Regions from separate parts of the Plantactinospora sp. WMMB782 genome, predicted to be linked through region 1. Evidence: riboswitches for the same ligand, from Rfam matches in the RefSeq annotation. Region 1 holds a riboswitch; each other region holds the start of a gene.
What was found. A riboswitch is a leader RNA that binds a small molecule or an ion and turns the genes downstream of it on or off. The one in region 1 is predicted to bind cobalamin.
Positions count from the first base shown of each region.

Region 2: linked by a shared signal. The riboswitch ahead of ACN28A_RS28560 (CbtB domain-containing protein) and the one ahead of ACN28A_RS24115 (ribonucleoside-diphosphate reductase subunit alpha) in region 1 are both predicted to bind cobalamin.
Region 3: linked by a shared signal. The riboswitch ahead of metE (5-methyltetrahydropteroyltriglutamate--homocysteine S-methyltransferase) and the one ahead of ACN28A_RS24115 (ribonucleoside-diphosphate reductase subunit alpha) in region 1 are both predicted to bind cobalamin.

Region 1 is NZ_JBMHMC010000007.1:4,874,332-4,877,597, forward strand. Features, by position in the region: gene ACN28A_RS24115 (ribonucleoside-diphosphate reductase subunit alpha) at 1-2,010, opposite strand, end outside; cobalamin riboswitch at 2,136-2,348, opposite strand; gene ACN28A_RS24120 (hypothetical protein) at 2,777-3,259, shown strand.
Region 2 is NZ_JBMHMC010000007.1:5,942,088-5,945,353, reverse strand. Features, by position in the region: gene ACN28A_RS28570 (histidine phosphatase family protein) at 1-549, opposite strand, end outside; gene ACN28A_RS28565 (CbtA family protein) at 546-1,343, opposite strand; gene ACN28A_RS28560 (CbtB domain-containing protein) at 1,357-1,560, opposite strand; cobalamin riboswitch at 1,595-1,737, opposite strand; gene ACN28A_RS28555 (cobalt-precorrin-6A reductase) at 1,856-2,686, shown strand; gene ACN28A_RS28550 (precorrin-2 C(20)-methyltransferase) at 2,674-3,266, opposite strand, start outside.
Region 3 is NZ_JBMHMC010000007.1:7,145,352-7,148,617, forward strand. Features, by position in the region: gene ACN28A_RS33915 (TetR family transcriptional regulator) at 1-54, opposite strand, end outside; gene ACN28A_RS33920 (SDR family NAD(P)-dependent oxidoreductase) at 53-856, shown strand; gene ACN28A_RS33925 (glycoside hydrolase family 5 protein) at 839-1,351, opposite strand; cobalamin riboswitch at 1,683-1,898, shown strand; gene metE (5-methyltetrahydropteroyltriglutamate--homocysteine S-methyltransferase) at 2,018-3,266, shown strand, end outside.

The sequences.
Region 1 (3,266 bases):
TACCAGATAGGTGTTGATCTGGAGGAACTCCCCGGACATCGTCTCGCGCTTGAACAGGTTGGAGACCTGCGGCTCGATGCACTCGTAGCAGCCGGCGATCGAGGCGATCGTCGCCGTCGGGGCGATCGCGACAAGCAGCGAGTTGCGCAGGCCGTGCGCGGCGATCGTCGACCGCAGCGCGGCCCACCGCTGGGCCTGGGCCGGCTCCGCACCCCACAGCTCCGGGTGCAGCTCACCCCGGGCCGCCCGGGTCTGCGGGTACGCCGGATGCGGCCCGAACCGCTCCGCCAGCCCGGCCGAGGTCTCCAACGCGGTAAGGAAGACCTCCTCCTGGACCCGGGTCGACAGCTCCCGGGCCTGCGGTGAGTCGAATGGCAGACGCAGCGTGAAGAACGCGTCCTGCAGGCCCATCAGCCCGAGCCCGACCGGCCGCCAGCGGGGGTTCGACGCCGCCGCCTGCGCCGCCGGGTAGTAGTTGATGTCGATCACCCGGTCCAGGAACACCACGGCCGTGCGTACGGTGTCGCGCAGCTTCGCCCAGTCGACCCCCTCGGCGGTGACGTGCGCGGCCAGGTTGACCGAGCCGAGGTTGCAGACCGCGGTCTCGGTGTCGCTGTTGACCTCCAGGATCTCGGTGCAGAGATTCGACAGGTGGATGGTGTTGCCCGGCTCGCCGGTCTGGTTGGAGAGCCGGTTCGAGGCGTCCTTGAACGTCATCCACCCGTTGCCGGTCTGCGCGAGGGTGCGCATCATCCGCCCGTACAGCTCCCGGGCCTGCACGGTCCGCACGGCCTTCTTCTCGGCCGCCCGGTACGCCTCGTCGAAGGCGTCCCCGAACAGGTCGGGCAGTTCGGGCGCGTCGGACGGGTCGATGAGCGACCAGTCGCCGTCGGACTCGACCCGGCGCATGAACTCGTCCGGGATCCAGTTCGCCAGGTTGAGATTGTGGGTACGCCGGGCCTCCTCGCCGGTGTTGTCCCGCAGTTCCAGGAACTCCTCGATGTCCGGGTGCCACGGCTCCAGGTAGACGCAGGCCGCGCCCTTGCGCCGGCCGCCCTGGTTCACCGCCGCCACCCCGGCGTCGAGCGTCTTGAGGAACGGCACGATTCCGTTCGACCGCCCGTTGGTGCCCCGGATCAGCGCGCCCCGACCCCGCACCCGGGACCAGGAGATGCCGATGCCACCGGAGAACTTGGACAGCTTCGCCACCTGGTGGTAGCGCTCGTAGATCGAGTCCAGCTCGTCGCGCGGCGAGTCGACCAGGAAACAGGACGACATCTGGGTGTGCCGGGTGCCGGAGTTGAACAGCGTCGGCGAACTCGGCAGGTAGGCAAGCGACGACATCAGCCGGTAGAACCCGATCGCCTCGCCCGGCGTCCGGGACAGTCCGCAGGCGACCCGCAGCAGCCAGTGCTGGGGCGTCTCCACCACCAGCCGGGTCTCGGGATGCCGCAGCAGGTAACGGTCGGCGACGGTACGCAGCCCGAAGTACTCGAACCGCCGGTCGCCGTCCGGGTCGACGGCGTCGTCGAGCTTGCGGGCGTGGCGGGCCACGAACGCGGCCGTGTCGTCGCCGATCAGGCCCAGGCCGTGCGCGTACCGGATGGACTGGCTGAAGCTGGCCACCCCCTGGCCGCGTACCTCCTTGTCCACGAACGCGGCCAGCAGCCGGGCCGCCAGTTTCGAGTACTGCGGCTCCGTGCCGATCAGTTCCGCCGCCGTCTGGATCGAGAGCCTGTCCAGTTCGGCGGTGGTCGCCCCGTCGTACAGCCCGCTTATCGTCTTGGTCGCCACGCGCAGCGGATCCACCTCGGCCAGGTCGTCGACCCAGCGCTGCACGGCCCGGACGATCTTGTTGACGTCCACCGACTCCAGGTCGCCGTTCCGCTTGCGGACCCGCATGACCTGCCGGCGCTGCTCCGGCACCACGACCTGCTCCCGCCCCGCAGCCTGCCCCGAACCAACGGCATCCTGCTCCGGCACAGCGGTCTGCTCCTGCGCGACCGTCATGGCCCTCTCCTCACGCCTCGCCCGAGGTCGTCGGGCGCGCGGGAGGACGCCACCGGCCCGCGGCGACAACCGCGTCCGGCTCCGGCGTCGGCCGTCCCGCGCGGCCTCCGACCGCCGCACACCGGTCGGCGTACGGCGCGCTGGCAGGTCTTCGGACTCGTGGGCAGGACGCCGGGGCGTCGCCTACTGGCCGTCGCTTCCCGGACCGGCTGGTCCAGTGCTTGGTTGACGGCGGTCGTTCCCACTCACCGCTGCGGGGCAGTCCCGGACTTCCACCGGGTTCCCTGTTGCCTCGACCGACCAGTCAGGACGGCCGAACCAGCTGCGGGCAACACCATATCTGGGTGTGATGGCAGATGGGCAACACCAGATGGTGTGTCGGGCGTGTCGTGGATCTCAGCAGTCGTCCCCGGGTCGCCAGTCGGACCGAGGAGCCCGGCTCCGGCACCCGTCCAGGTCGGAGCATGGTCGGTTGAGGAACTGTCCGGTGCCCGACCGGCCGGCGACACAGGCCACGCTGGGTGAGCGTCACCGGCGAGGCCGCACCGGAACGAGGTGCCGCTCCGACTACAATAGGTAGTCAAGGCTCGTCTATTTCGGCGGATATGGTCACAGACCGGTAACTTAGCCGCTCTCGACCCGGTGTGCCCGGCACCATCGTGGGTGAGGCCGTTACACCCAGGCACCAGGGGTGATCCGGCCCGACGGGGGATGCCCGAGGTGGGACCGGCATCCAGCCACGAACGATTACGGCGAGGAGGCGGCAATGATCGAGCTGTGGAACTGGAGGACGGAGAGGCGCGTCGCCGCCTCGGAGATCCGCCTCGCGCTTGCCGACGCGCTCGACGTACCGGTGCTGCCGCTCGGCGGGGTCGACCCGGCCCGGGTGCCGTCCGGCGCGCTGCTTGTCGACGTGTGGCACCGTCCCGGGGACTTTCCGACCTCCGTCGACTGCTACGGGGTGCCGGCGGGGCTGCCGGAGGTGGGCGCCGTCGCGGCGTTCGCCCGGCGGCTGGGCCGGGCCTGCCTGCTGCCGGACGACACCCTCGACGCCGGACGGCACCTGCTGGTGGCGGCGGACGGCACCATCCGACCGGTGCACCACGAGGTGCGGGAGAACGAGGACGGCGAGGTCCTCTCCGAGCAGCGGCTCTGCTCCGTGCTCAGCCCGCGCTGCCGCGGCTGGTCGCCCTGCCAGCGGTCGCGCTGGGTCCCGGACTCGGTGATCCCGGCCCTCGCCGCCGCCTGACCCCCGA
Region 2 (3,266 bases), 1.1 Mb from region 1:
GGTCAGCCGGACCACCGCCAGCGGCGCCACCTCCAGTCGCCAGAACACCGCGACAGGCAGCCGCAGGGCGCGGACCAGCGCCGCCCTGACCACCACCGGATGCGTGACGGCGACGATCCGCCCGCCCCGGTCGCGCTGCCCGGTGAGCCAGCGGCCGACCCGGTCGAGCAGCGACTCGACCGACTCGCCGCCGTGTGGAGCCGCGTGCGGCGTACCGAGCCAGTCCCGCACGGCGTCCGGCTCCCGGGCCACCACCTCGGCCAGCGGCAACCCGGTCCACCGGCCGTAGTCGCAGTCCGCCAGTCCGGGCTCGGCGGTCGGGCGCAGGCCCAGCGCGTACGCGGTCTGCCGGCCGGCCTCGGCCGGAGTGCTGAGGCAGGCGTCGATCCGGTCGCCGAACGGCCCGCGCCGCCCCGGCCCGGTGCCGGCCAGCGCGCGGGCCGCCGCCAGGCCGCCCCGATCCAGGCCCTCGCCGCCGCCGCCGAAGACCGCGCGGCGCAGCGCGGCGGTGTGGGCGTGGGCGACCAGGTGCAGGTCGGTCGGGCTCACCGCCCGGCCGGGGCCCGCACATCCTCCGGCAGGCCCGCGGAGCGCACCGGTCCATCGGGTGCCGGCCGGCGATCCCGGTCCCGCCGCCATCCGAGTGAGATGGCGAAGAGCAGGCCGATCCCGGTCCAGAGCACCAGCTGGGTGCCGAGGGAGGCGAGCCGGAACTCCCAGAGCAGGGTCGCCGGGAAACCGTCCGGCACCTCCGCGAAGGACGGCAGCACGGTGTAGCCGACCGCCGTGACCAGCAGGAAGCCGCCGACCGCCGCGGCGGCCCGGATCGGGTACGAGGCGCGTCCGGGGACCGAGCGGTGGGCGAGGGCGCCGGCCCAGACCGCCACCAGGCCGAGCAGCACCAGCAGCAGGTAGCTGCCGGTCCGCTGGTCGATGGTGTCCGGGTTGCCGACCGCCGGCGGGTTCGGCGGGTACTTGACGAACGGCACGACGACCACGCCGAGCAGCGCCGCACCGGCCAGCAGCAGGGCCGCCCGGCCGTCGTCGGCGGTGCGGAGTCGACGGCGCAGCAGGACGTACCCGGTGGCGAGCAGGCCGCCCATCGCGACACCGAACAGCCCGGTCGCCAGAAAGAGACCGGCGCGCTGGCCGTCCCGGCCGACCAGTTCCTCGGCGTGGTGGTCGGCCTCGACCCCGGGTGCGGAATGGGTCGCCTGTTCCTCGATCGCGATCGCGGCATCGATCCGCGGCTCGCCGACGAGGTAGGCGAAGGTGCCGGCGATCAGACCGGCGACCAGGCCTGCGAGCAGGCCACGCAGCAGTACGGACAGGAACGTCGGCACGGCGGGCAGCCGGTCAGTGGCAGGGTACGCCGAGCAGGTGCCGACCGTCGTGCGTCAGCTCGTGCAGGAACATGCCGCTGCGCGAGACCGCGCCCTGGTCGAACGCGACCAGGTAGGCCAGCAGGGCGAGTACGGCGACGACGGCGAGGGCGGTCCACAGTAGCCGGGCGGAGCCGGCCGGCTGGACGAGCGGGCGGGCGGGGGCAGGACTGGACATGCGCGAAGTACCTCCTCGGGGATGACGCGTCCCCGTCGACAGGCTGCGACGACCGAGCGTCCTGGCTCGCGGCACCCCGACCGGGGTCGGGACCGCTCACAGTGGCGCGACCGCACCGGATTCCCACCGGCTTCCCTCATGTCGCCGCAGATGGCGAGTCGACGGTAGCCGGACGACGTCAGGCCGGTCAACCGGCCCACGACCACGACCGGGCCCGGCACCGGACCGGTGTCGGCGGTCACGGCCCGGCGGGCGCGGGGTTGTCCCGGCCGGAGGGTGCCGATACCGTCGCGCCGTGACGAACCGGGTGCTGCTGCTCGGCGGCACCGCCGAGGCGCGGGAACTGGCCGCCGCGCTGGTCGGTCGGCCCGACACCATGGTGGTCTCCTCGCTGGCCGGGCGGGTCGCCGACCCCCGGCTGCCGCTCGGCGAGGTCCGGATCGGCGGGTTCGGCGGGCCGGAGGGGCTCGCCCGCTGGCTGGTCGAGCACGCCGTCGACGCACTCGTCGACGGCACCCACCCGTACGCCGCCCGGATCCGCTCCTCGGCGGTGCTGGCTGCCGGGTCGACCGGGGTCCCGTACCTGCGGTTGGAGCGTCCCGGTTGGACGGCGGGCCCCGGGGACCGGTGGCACCGGGTACCGGATCTCGCCGCCGCCGCCGACCTGGTGCCCCGGCTCGGTCGCCGGGCCTTCGTCACCACCGGGCGGCAGGGGCTGGCCGCCTTCCTGCACCTGACCGGCGTCGAGCTGCTGGTCCGGGTGGTGGACGAGCCGACCGTCCCGTTGCCGGGCAACGTCACGCTGCTGCGCGACCGCGGTCCCTACCAGCTGGCGGCGGAACGGGAACTGCTGCTCGCGCACCGGATCGACGTGCTGGTCAGCAAGGACAGCGGCGGGACGTACACGATGGCGAAGCTGGCCGCCGCCCGCGAGCTGGGGCTGCCGGTGGTGCTGGTGGACCGGCCGGCGCCGATCGCCCTGCCGGCCGTGGCCGCCGAGGTGGCCGCCGCACTGGCCTGGCTGGAGACGGTACTGGCGCCGGCCCGCCCCGACGCGCCGCCGACCGCCCCGGCCGACGGTGGTGCGACCGTCGGCGTCCCGGCCGACGGCGGTCAGCCGGGATAGCTGCGGGGGGTCCAGACCACCGTCGAGCCGTCCGCCCGCCGGTCGGTGCGGGTGGTGGAGGAGCCGACTATCAGCAGGCATCGCATGTCCACGTCAGCCGGATCGAGTTCGGCGAGCGCGACGACGGTGATCCGCTCCCCCGGCCGGCCCACGTCCCGGGCTATCACCACCGGCGTCTCGGCTGCGCGGTGCCGGAGCAACACGTGCCGGGCCGCCTCGACCTGCCAACGCCGGCTGGCCGAGGCCGGGTTGTAGAGCGCCAGCACCAGATCGGCGGCAGCCGCCCCGGCCAGCCGCTGCTCGATCACCGCCCACGGCTTGAGCCGGTCCGAGAGCGAGAGCACCGCGAAGTCGTGACCGAGCGGGGCACCGATCCGGCTGGCCGCCGCCTGCGCGGCGGTCAGTCCGGGTAGCACCCGCACCGGGACGGCACCGAACCGCTCGTCCGAGGTGGCCACCTCGAGCACCGCGGTGGCCATCGCGAAGACTCCCGGATCGCCGGAGGAGACCACGGCCACCCGGGCACCGGCCAGGGCGAGTTCCAGGGCGTGCCTGGCCCGGTCGAGTTCGACCTGGTTGC
Region 3 (3,266 bases), 2.3 Mb from region 1:
GCAGAACAAGCTAATCTGGCAGACCGTGCCAACTTGGCGTAGGGTGCCGGGCATGACTGCTCCGCAGCACCATAACCAGACCGTCCTGATCACCGGCGCCAGCTCCGGCATCGGCGCGGCGTTCGCCCGCCGGCTCGCCGCCCTCGGCTCCGACCTGGTCCTCACCGCCCGCCGCGCCGACCGGCTGACCGCACTCGCCACCGAACTGCGTACAGCGCACGCCGTCAAGGTCACACCGATCCCGCTCGACCTAAGCATCGAGGCGCCCGGCGCCGCACTCGCCACCGAACTGAACCGGCGCGGCATCGCACTCACCGCCCTCATCAACAACGCCGGGCACGGAAGCTGGGGCCGCTTCCACGACGACGACCCAGCACGACTACGCCACATGATCGCGGTCGACGTGGGCGCGGTCGCCGACCTCAGCCGCGCCTTCATCAACCCGCTGCGCGAACGCGGCACCGGCTACCTGCTCAACATCACCAGCGTGGCGGCCTACGCCCCGGTACCAAACCAGGCCGCCTACTCGGCCGCGAAAGCGTTCGTCCTCAGCCTCACCGAATCGCTCTGGGCCGAGTCACGCGGCAGCGGCCTACGCGTGCTCGCCTTCGCGCCCGGTGTCACCCGCACCGAATACTTCGACGTCGTCGGCACCACCGACGCCACCGGCGGGGCCGCCTTCCAGACACCCGAGCAGGTGGTCACCGCCGCCCTGCGCGTCCTCGGGCGCCGCAACCCACCGCCGAGCGCGATCTCCGGCTGCGGCAACCAGGCACTCGCCCTCGCCAGCAGGCTCGTCACCCGGCGCCTCACGGTCACCCTCGCCGCAACCAACACCCTACGAAACCGGCAATGACGAGAGCGGGGGCCGAGGGTGCGTGGCGTACACGAGGCGGTGCGAGAGGGCAAGCGTGACCGGGAAGTCTCGGGCACCGCGCAGGTTGGACTGGTAGTCCATGCCACCAACGATGATCAACAGCCGGGGGTTGACCGACAGGACCGCGTTGCCGCCCCGGATCGCCGCCGCCCGCCAATCGGTGAGCGGGTCGCCGTCGCCCCAGGTGGGGGCCAGACCCTGACTGGGATCGGGGCGGATCTCGTTACGTAGCTCCGCGCCGATCACATGCGGCCGGTGCCGGTAGCGGGCCACCATGAACTTGCAGTCTTCGGTCCACGCGGACTCCGGGTACTGCGGGGTGTGCCACAACCCGTCGCCGTGCGCCTCGTCGCAGCACCAGTTGCCGCGGCTGCGATGGTTGTTCGGGATCACCATGAGCCCGTGGCGGCCGAGTTCGTCGACCACCGCGTCAAAGATCGGCAGTGCTTTTGAGCCGTAGTCCCAGCCGCCCATGCGTCTCCCGTCAACTCCCCGGCCGCGAGCGCGTTGATTCTCGCGGCGCCCTGCTGTAGGCGGTCCTCGGCTGGCGGGGAGATTTCGGCCAGAACGTGTTGTGGGTGGTCGTGATCCTGGGGGTGCCGGTGCTCGCAGGATGAGTCAGCTCGTGGCGAGCAGGCACCGTACTGTCGGAGTCCGCCGCGCGGTGGCACAGCCCTGAGACCGGGGGCGGGCCAACCCACCGATCTTGTCATCGCCGCGAATCCGTCTCGGTAGTAGCCGGAGCGACATCGGGTCGCCGACTCGTCGGTGACTGCCTCCGGGGAATTTCCGTCGTCCTGCCCGTACGATGGTCGGTGGTGCTGGTTCGTCCCGGTCGTGAGGCCGGGGCGTCGTAAGAGGGAACCCGGTGCAAGACCGGGACTGCCCCGCAGCGGTGAGTGGGAACGACCGCCGTCAACAGAGCACTGGACCGACTCCGGTCTGGGAAGCGACGGCCAGTAGGCGACCATCCGTGGTCACGCCCGCGAGTCCGAAGACCTGCCCGCACCGCGCACACCGCCGGTGTGCGCCGTCGACGGCCTCTCGGGAGGGTCGGGCGGAAGCCGGTGCCGCACCGTGCCCAGCCTTCCCCCTTTTTCCGGGTGTCCGTCGGACGCTTCGAGGGAAGGACACCGTCAGGTGAACACCGCATTCGGGCAGAGCACCGTGCTCGGCTATCCGCGCATCGGCGCGAACCGGGAGCTGAAGAAGGCCGTCGAGGCCTACTGGGCCGGGAGGATCGACGCCGCCGCGCTCGAGGAGACGGCAGCGGGCCTGCGGGCCGAGGTGTGGCAGACGCTGCGCAACGCCCGGCTGGACGCGATCCCGTCCAACACGTTCTCCTACTACGACCACGTGCTGGACACCGCCGTCGCCGTCGGCGCGGTCCCGGACCGGTTCGCCCGGCTCGGCCTGTCCGAGCTGGACACCTATTTCGCGATGGCCCGGGGTGTGGACGCCGAGCCGGCGCTGGAACTGACCAAGTGGTTCGCCACCAACTACCACTACCTGGTGCCGGAAATCGACCCGGACACCACGTTCACGGCGAATCCCGCCAAGGCGCTACGCGAACACGCCGAGGCCGCCGCGCTGGGCATCAGCACCCGTCCGGTGCTGGTCGGTCCGGCCACGTTCCTGCTGCTGGCCAAGGGTGCCAACCCGTTCGCCCGGCTCGACGACCTGGTCGGCACCTACGCCGCGATCCTCGACGCCCTCGCCGAGGCCGGCGTCGCCTGGGTGCAACTGGACGAGCCCGGCTACGTCGCCGACCGCAGCCCGGCCGAGATCGACGCGCTGCGGCGGGCGTACACCCGGCTCGGCCAGATGAAACACCGTCCGCAGATCTTCGTCGCCAGCTACTTCGGTGAACTCGGCGACGCCCTGCCCGCACTGCTGGACACCCCGGTCGAGGCGATCGGCATCGACCTGGTCGCCGGGCCGGGCAACCTGGAACGACTCGCCGCCGCCGGACCGCTGCGGGGCAGGACGATCGTGGCCGGGCTGGTCGACGGCCATAACATCTGGCGTACGGACCTGCGCGCGGCCGTGGTCACCGGGGCGACCGTCGCCGGGCTGGCCGACCACGTCGCCGTCTCCTCGTCCTGCTCGCTGCTGCACGTGCCGGTCGACCTGTCCGTCGAGACCGACCTCGACCCCGACCTGCACGCCCGGCTCGCGTTCGCCCGGCAGAAGGTCGACGAGGTCGTCCTGCTCGGCCGGGCCCTCCGCGACGGCTCCGCACACCTGCCCGCACCACTACCAGCCGTCCCCGCAGCGTGGCGGCATGACGATGTCCGGACCCGGCTCGCCGCACTTCGACCGACCGACCGGCAACGGGGCGACTACGCCACCCGGGCCGAGCGTCAGCAGCAGCGGCTGAACCTGCCGG